DNA from 2 places in the Pseudoalteromonas sp. S327 genome. Region 2 is predicted to be linked to the other one. Evidence: riboswitches for the same ligand, from Rfam matches in the RefSeq annotation. Region 2 holds a riboswitch; the other holds the start of a gene.

Region 1 (4,387 bases), on a different contig from region 2:
GCTTTACATCGGTTTGCGCAACTAAACGGGTAAGGTGTGCGTTTAGTTTGTCTAAGTCGTAAACAAAAAAAGGTGTATCAAGTTGCTGAGTAAGTGTATTTACGGCGGCCTTGATAGGCGTGCTCAAAAAGCTCATTATCGTAAAACCTCTTCTAGCAATAACGATGCATCGCTTTGCTCGTCGCGGTATTTAACAATGAGTGCACACGACATGCTTAGGCCTTGCTCACGAGCCCATTCGTTAGACGCAGGGCGAGAACCTGGTATTACAATAGCGTACTCTGGAATTGGCTCGCCTTTATCTAGCTGGCGCTCGTTAACACAGTCGTAAACCGGAATAGTTGCAGATAAACGCACACCTGGTGCAAGTACAGCGCCTTTTTTAACCACTACGCCTTCAACAATGACACAACCTGCGCCAATAAACGCATCGTCTTCAACCACGACTGGGCTTGCCCCAATTGGCTCAAGTACACCACCAAGTTGAACAGCTGCGCTTAAATGTACATTTTTACCAACTTGTGCACATGAACCCACTAATGCGTGGCTATCAACCATCGTACCTTCGTCGATGTATGCGCCAATATTTACGTACGCTGGTGGCATAATAATAGTGCCTTTAGCTACGTAGGCACCGCGGCGAACACTGGTGCCACCTGGTACCATACGCACGCCATCGTCAGTGCTAAATTCTTGTGGTGCAAGGTTGTGCTTATCAACAAACCCGCCTGCAAACTCGGTGTTAGTGCCATTTTTAAAGGCTTCTAAAATGCCTTGTTTTACTTCTACGTTAGCTTCCCATTGGCCGCTTTCGTTTTGTGATGCTGCGCGTACTGCGCCCGATTCTAAATTATTTAGTAGTTCTAACCAGCTCATTATAAAAACCTGTGTTTAATGCCAAGATAAAATGGTGTCGTTTGCAGTGGTAATGCAATCGGTTTGCGTTAACTCAAGATGCGTTAAAGGTGGACGCAACAGTGGGCTATTTAAACGCCCTTGCTGGTGCATTAGCACTTTAACGGGAATAGGGTTTGCTACAGCAAATAGGCTATTGATAGCGCGAGTCCACTGAGCAAATAAATTGGGGTGTTGACCGCTTAGGCTGCGCTTTACAAATTCGTGTGTTTGCAAAGGCCATGCATTGGCCGCAACCGAAACTAAGCCTTTTGCACCTGCTTGGGCAAAGTAGGGCATAAGTGCATCGTCGCCACTGTATAGCGCTAAATTAGGCGCGGCTTGTCGGTATGCTTCAAATTGGGTGATGTTGCCACTGGCTTCTTTTAAAGCCCACAGTTTTGGGTGCGCTTTTAAGTTTTCAATGGTTTCGATAGGAATGCTTACACCGCTGCGCCCAGGTACGTTGTACAACATACACGGATGCGCGCTTTCGTTTAATAAGCTTTCGTACCAATGTGTTTGACCTACAGCCCCTGGTTTTGCATAAAGAGGCGAGCCTAATAAGTAGCTGTGAATAGGTAATTGGTTACAGTAGCTAACCCATTCTTTTTGTTGGGCCAAATTACTACCACCAACAGCAACCATAAGCGGTACACTGGGTTTTAATTGGCACACGTGCTCAACAATGCCTTGCTGCTCTTTAAGCGTAAGGGCTAAGCCTTCACCTGTGCTACCGAGCAGTAAAATACCGTTGTGTGCCGCTTCTTGTTCGCTAACAAGTGTTGTGAGCGTGTCGTAGTCAACATTACCTTGTTGATCAAACGGCGTAACAAGCGCTGTCCACAGTGCGTAGTCGTCTAAATTGAAGTTGTGAATCATCTCTTACGAACCTATAAGGTGTTCGAGATATTAAGGAGGCTGTATGATGTGAGCCGCATTAACGTCGTTCGAACAGTATTCGAAGAGCGAATGGGCTTAAAATAATAGGGCGCACGGCCTTATTATTTAAGACCAGAAGCTCTCCACCAAACTAATAAGCTGTTTTAAAACAGCTATTGGTGACAGTCGCTAGGATTCAACCTAGTCGCCCGAAGTAATTGCTTCGCAAAAGCGTTTACCTCTCGGCGGTATTCCCCTCACATATGCTCACTGGAGTTTGCGCTCCTAACATACGCTACCTGAATAACGCACCTCTTCTAGCCCTTTGTATTTTGTTTAACCGCAAAAGGTTTAACAAAATACAATTTAAATAGGGTAATTGCGGCGATTAAAACATTTTAGCCGTCTAGGTGTCAAGTTGCAGGATACAGATTAGTTCATCGAAAATGCGGGTGGTTACGTATTGGCTGCTTTTCTCGTAAACTAACCCTATGAGCAGTGATGAGGTATTTAATAAGTATGGAAAAATTTAGCGATATTTATAAGCGAGCAGTAGAGCGAAAAGGCTCTGAAAAAATGCTTAAGTTATTACTCGCAAAACCCTTATCTAAAAAAGCATTAAGCGCATTAAGTGACGACGACTGGCTTGAAGAGTTTACCCGTAAAGTATTTCAAAGCGGGTTTTACTGGTCGGTAATAAACAGTAAATGGCCAGGTTTTAGAGAGGTTTTTTGGCAGTTTAGTGTTGATAAATTACTTATGATGCCGCCCGATATGCTCGAGCAAAAAGCAACTGATGAGCGCATTATTCGTAATTATAAAAAGGTAAAAACAATTCCTGAAAATGCCTACATGATCCACGAAATAGCACAGCAACATGGCAGTTTTAGCCAGTTTGTAGCTAACTGGCCAGGCGATGACATTATTGGTTTATGGGCGCATTTAAAAAAACACGGCGCCCGTTTGGGCGGCAATACAGGCCCGTATGCCTTAAGAGCGCTTGGTAAAGATACTTTTTTACTTTCGCGAGATGTGGAAAGCTACCTAAGAGCGCACAAAATTATCGATGGCGGCCTGCAAACTAAAAAATCACTCACTGCCGCACAGGCGTTTTTTAACGAAATGCAAAAGCAAAGTGGTTTGAGCCTGCAAGAACTTAGCTTAATTGTGGCTTACAGCGTGGGCGACAATCGCGTAGGCATAAGCCAACAAACAGAGGATTAACCATGAAACTAGTGCCAAGATACACAGACATAGCAGATAACTTCGCAATAGAGGACAGTCCTTCAAGCGTTGCAGCCCCGCAATTACTTTTGTGGAACGAAGCGTTAGCACAGCAGTTTAATATAGATGTTGAGCCAGCGCTGCGGGCCAGTACTTTTGCTGGTAACGAGCCACAACCGGTAAATGCTGTAGCGCTTGGCTATTCTGGGCATCAGTTTGGGCACTTTTCGCCGCGCTTGGGGGATGGGCGAGCGCACTTACTGGGTGCTATCAGCGATGATAAAAATCAGCTGTGGGATATTCAGTTAAAAGGCTCAGGCGCCACGCCTTTTTCAAGAGGAGGCGATGGACGATGTGCACTAGGCCCCGCTATTCGCGAGTATATTATGAGCGAAGCTATGCATGGCTTAGGAATTAAAACCACGCGGTGTTTAGCTGTTGTCGGCACAGGCGAAGCTGTTTATCGTAATCCGCCGCAACCAGGCGCAATTGTTACCCGCTTAGCAAGTAGTCATATTCGCGTTGGCTCGTTTCAGTATTTAGCAACTCAAGGTGATGTAGAGGGATTAAAAAAATTAGCTGATGTAGCCATTGAACGCCATTACCCAAGTATTCAATCAACAGGGGCTCAGCGCTATTTAGACTTTTTAGAAGCCGTTATAAATAGTCAGCTAGCGCTGGTTATTAGCTGGATGCGAGTAGGCTTTATTCATGGCGTTATGAATACTGATAATACCTTGATAAGCGGCGAAACTATCGACTACGGCCCGTGTGCAATGATGAATACCTTTGATTTTGATACCGTGTTTAGCTCAATTGATAAGCAAGGTCGCTATGCCTATGGTAATCAGCCAAATATTGTAAGTTGGAACTGCGCGCGTTTAGCCGAGAGCCTAATCCCGCTAATAGATGAAGATGACGAACAAGCTGTAAGTTTAATGACGCCGCTAATTAATCAGTTTTCTACGTTATTTAACGAGCAATATAATCAAATGTGGGCACAAAAATTAGGCTTAGCAGGTTATAACGAAGACGATGTAGAGCTTGTAAGTAAGTTATTATTGTTATTTCAAGAGCATAAGCTCGATTACACCAACACCTTTGATGCCCTAACCGAGTCACTAAAGGGTGGCAAAGTGCCAGATAAATTAACGCAATGGGCCCAGTTATGGCAAAAAAGATGTGATGAAAACAGCTATAACCTTATGAGAGCGGCTAACCCAAGGGTTATACCGCGTAATCACATCGTCGAAGAAATCCTCGCGCAATATAATCAACACGGCGAGAGTGAGCTGCTAAGCGACTTCTTAGCGGTGATGAGTAACCCATATGATAAAACAGCTAACTTAGCCCGCTTTCAAGAGACAGGTAAAGATGACAAGGGCTA
Region 2 (4,387 bases):
ATGACTAACCACTTTTTTAAAAACACCCTAAGTATTGCTCCCTCTTTTTATAGCGATTTACCCCCTAGCAACAATACTATTTTAGTGTTTAATGCCAACACACTTAATGTAGAACACCTTGATTTAACCCAGTACCTAAGCCCATTTGAGCTAAGCGTTATAAATCGTCGTAAACGCATGCAAGCAAAGCAAGAATATGTAGCATCGCGTATATTACTAAAGCAACTTGCAAAGCATACTCAGCCCCAATACGCACACATACCGCTTAATAAAATGAGCACCCACTTTAATGAAGAATGCTCAAAACTACAGCTCCATATAAACCACACCGTTATTAATACCTGTATTTCGCACTCGCATGGCTTAGTTGGCGTTGCACTTAATGTTACTAAGGCGGAGTTTGGCTTTGATATTGAAAAAATTAACTTAAAACGCCCATTCGAAAAGCTCGCTAAGCATTTTTATCATAAGGCTGAAATTGCCTTAATTACCGCGCCTTTGGCTATAAAAGAGCAAGCTCAGAGCTTTTTTAGAATTTGGACCTTAAAAGAGGCACTCGCTAAAGCAACTAGCCGCCCAATAGCGCAATTGCTTAGCCCAAATGTATTTGATGAATTTTCTTTGTTAAACCTAACAGCATCGAGTAACAGCATAACGGTTGCCAATGAGGAGTTTGATATAAGCGTGGCGCATAAAAAAAGCACCGACTGGCGGTGCTTTATACTTAATAACTTAGATACTTAATAACTTAGATACTTAATAACTTGGATACTTAATAACTTGGCTTTAAAAGCTTAAGCAGCGCTTTCTAATAAGCGGCTGTGTATTGCTTGTACCACGGTATCTGACTCGCTTTGCTCTACTAAAAAGCATAAGTTGTGCTTACTTGCACCATGACAAATTAATCGAATATTAAACTCTTTTAATACGTTCATTAGGTTCATTTCGTGCTGGCGTAGCTGTATTTCAGAGCCTATAAGCGCCACTAAGGTTAAGTTGTTTTCAACCGATACATGACAAAATTCGGCCAATTTATCTAAACACGCTTGCTCAAGCTCAGGTCGCGAGGCATTAGGCGCGTTATCGAGCGTAATGGCAACACTTATTTCTGAGGTAGTAACTAAGTCTACCGATATATTAAATTCACTTAAAATGGTAAATACACGGGCCAAAAAGCCACTTGCTAATAACATTTCTGGGCTTTTAAGCGTTAGCAATATTTGGTTTTTACGCTGCGTAACGGCACGAATACCTGGCTGCTGCGATTTTTCACGCTCAATCCACGTCCCCCCGCGCTCTGGCTCGCGGCTAGAGCCTACAAATACATTAATATGGCTACGGCTTGCTGGTAAAATAGTTGCAGGGTGCAATACTTTTGCGCCAAATGTGGCCATCTCTGCGGCTTCATCAAAGCTTAAGCGGGCAATTGGCGTTGCCTTAGCGCATAAACGCGGGTCGGTGCTAAAAATACCCACTACATCGGTCCAAATATGTACACTTTTGGCGTTAATAGCCTCTGCTAATAACGCCGCGCTGTAGTCAGACCCACCACGGCCAAGCGTTGTGGTTTGGCCAAATTCATCACTACCAATAAACCCTTGTGTAACTATTACTTGCTCATCTAATAACGGAATTAATAGGTCTTTAGCAGCTTGTGCAGTGGCCGCAACATCGGGCGTTGCTTTACCAAATTGGCTATCAGTTTTAAGCACTTTGCGTACATCAAACCTATCTGCATTTAAGCCTTTTAAGCGCAGCACTTGAGCAAATAAATAAGACGATAAACGCTCGCCAAAGCTAAGCAGCTCATCGTGTTGTTGATCAGTGGTGAGTGTTTCAAGGGCTAACGTTTGAAATGCTTTTAACGTCTCGTTAAAACCCACCGCTAAATCGGCATCAAGCGACAGCTCATCTAAAATAGCCTGTTGAATAGCCAATACGCCATCTATGTGTGTTTGGCGCTGCTCTTTACTAAGAGCGGGTTTGCACAGTGCAACTAAGTGGTTAGTTACGCCGGCACTGGCGCTCACAGCTACAATACGTACGCTTTTATCTGCAACAATAATTTCGCTGCAGCGACTCATCGCTTCAAAGTTTGCAACACTGGTTCCGCCAAATTTGGCAACGATGTAATCTGATTTTGCGCCTGATACTGTTTGTGGCACTGATTGGGTAGTCATTTCGTCTCCTTTCGCGGTATCCAAACCGCTAAAAAACAAGAAGAACTTGGCAAAGGAATGCAAATAAGATGTGTCCGCTGCCAGAAGCTCTCCACCTAAGTTGGTGACAGTTTTGGGGATTCAGCCCCATAAACCGAAAAACACGGTTGACGTAACCTTGTTTTCCTCGGCGAGTACTTCCCTCTTTAATGGTTATGGGCGTTCGTCACCTACCATTAAATACCTAAGTATCGCACCTCTTCTGAATGTTGTATTAACCTGTGGCTAATAAAACAAAACCCCACTGTGTAGCGGGGCTTTGAAAGTTATCGTTTAGACGTCTAGCTGTCAAGGTGTTTTAGTTAATATAACGCGAATAATTTAGCCCGGGTTTACATTGCTGGCTACTTTTACAGCGCTTAATGTAACTCGCCTGTACGCCAGCTAAAAAAATGTGTAAATTAAGCCAGTTAATAACGAGTACTTTTTATTATAAAAATATAAAAACTACGCTCTGCTTTAAGCGTAGTTAACTCATTACTAGGATGTATCACCGCATTATGATCCCAGCTAAAAAGCTGCTTAACACCCTTAGCGAACACTGGGGTGTTTTAGAGCTATTATTTAAACGTTTTAAAATGGCCGACTTTAGCCTCAAAGACGTGCAAAACGCTATTAAGCAAAAACAGCCCACATGGACAAACGAGCGCATTTACAAAGAAACTAACCGTTTGCTCAATCAAGACATACTTATTCCTTTGGCTAAATCATCCCAGCTTGAAATAAACCGCGCCATTGCCGATTTTGCGACCTTTTTATTACAAGAAGAACACCTAGGTTTAGCACAAGAAATTAGCGTTTTGGTTGATGATTTAGCACGACTAGGAAACCGTTTAGATAATGCCGGCGAAATAGAAGACTATGACGATTTACGCCGCTATAGCCGCATTATGGATGATCGGGTGCGTAAAATAATGAAGCTTTACGCGCACAACGAAAACGCTATTTTAAACATTGTTGAGCAAGCTAAATCTGATCACGCGGTGCAATCTTTGCAAAAGCGCTACAAAGCGGTAATAGAAGCCTTTGACGAATACATAGAGCCGATGCTTGAAATGGTCGATATTCGCGGTGACTTTCATGCCTGTTTTACACTTATTGAGCAACAAATAAGTAAGCAAATAGAGCACATTGAACGCTCAGGCAAAGCCTACAACGACAAACGTATGCTTGAGCAATTGCGTACTCGGATACTCGAAATGCATTTAGTTGGCAGAGAAAGCTTACGCAAAAGTGCCGATATGCTTATGCCACTGCGCGAAGAGCTACGCCGTAATAACCTAATTACCCGCCAGGCAGCCAAAGTGCTTGGCCTTGTGCGTAAAAATGGCGTAGACAACATGCTAAGCGCGGTACAACCAAATTTTGTAAGCGATGCTCAGCGTTATTCGCTTGGCCAGCAGCGTCATATAGTTACCTATATGGCAAGCTTGGTAGAATTTGAACACGAAGAATACCAGCTCCCAGAGCAACAAGACGTGCCGGCATTTGTTACGCCAAACATTCCTGATTACCACGATGTTAAAACAAGCTTTGCAAAACGCTTTAATAAAAAACGTAAAAAGCCCCAGCCATTACTGCAATTTTTAGATGAAAGCTACCCAGAATTAGACGCCGACGAAATGCTATTTTTATATCAAAAACTAGTCAGCGACAGTGAAATTCACATTAGCCAAAGCGATGAAAAAACACGCGTAAAAATTGCCGGCCAGCATTTTTCGTTATACCCATTTAATTCTGCGCCTCAGCCAGATACACAGGCAGACGAGTAACACATGACACATATAAACTTAGACGAGCTTACGCACCTACAAGCCATTAATAAAAAATTAGGTGCGGGTTACCATATTTGCGAACAAGACAACGTAATGTGGCAAGAGCTTGACCAACACATAGAGTCTTATAGCGCCTTATTTAGCGCCCTTGGCCACGATTTAAAACACGACAGCCGCGGCTTTTACTACTTTGCCAGCGACGAAAGCACGCCAAACATGGGTAAAATATCCCGTGCTATTGCACTGACTATTTACATTTTAATTGAGCACTTTGCCAATACGGGTAAAGACCCAATGCGTGCCCTATTTGATGAAGTAAACGATTTAGAACTGATGCAAACCTTAGTGCAAATTAATAAGCACTTGTTTGATCAGCTTGAGATATTTTCGGGC

Evidence for each region. Region 2 has a riboswitch for lysine ahead of lysC (lysine-sensitive aspartokinase 3). Riboswitches for the same ligand answer to the same signal wherever they lie in the genome.
Region 1: another riboswitch for lysine. It lies ahead of dapA (4-hydroxy-tetrahydrodipicolinate synthase); the one in region 2 lies ahead of lysC (lysine-sensitive aspartokinase 3).

What each region holds. Positions count from the first base shown of each region.
Region 1 covers NZ_PNDP01000030.1:71,989-76,375, reverse strand. The annotation lists gene CWB60_RS09380 (PLP-dependent decarboxylase) at 1-136, opposite strand, end outside; gene CWB60_RS09375 (2,3,4,5-tetrahydropyridine-2,6-dicarboxylate N-succinyltransferase) at 136-876, opposite strand; gene dapA (4-hydroxy-tetrahydrodipicolinate synthase) at 892-1,776, opposite strand; lysine riboswitch at 1,905-2,101, opposite strand; gene CWB60_RS09365 (DNA-3-methyladenine glycosylase I) at 2,296-3,000, shown strand; gene CWB60_RS09360 (protein adenylyltransferase SelO) at 3,003-4,387, shown strand, end outside.
Region 2 covers NZ_PNDP01000006.1:12,590-16,976, reverse strand. The annotation lists gene CWB60_RS03230 (4'-phosphopantetheinyl transferase family protein) at 1-744, shown strand; gene lysC (lysine-sensitive aspartokinase 3) at 795-2,180, opposite strand; lysine riboswitch at 2,257-2,429, opposite strand; gene CWB60_RS03220 (MksB family condensin complex protein) at 2,720-3,991, shown strand; gene CWB60_RS03215 (condensin complex protein MksE) at 3,995-4,387, shown strand, end outside.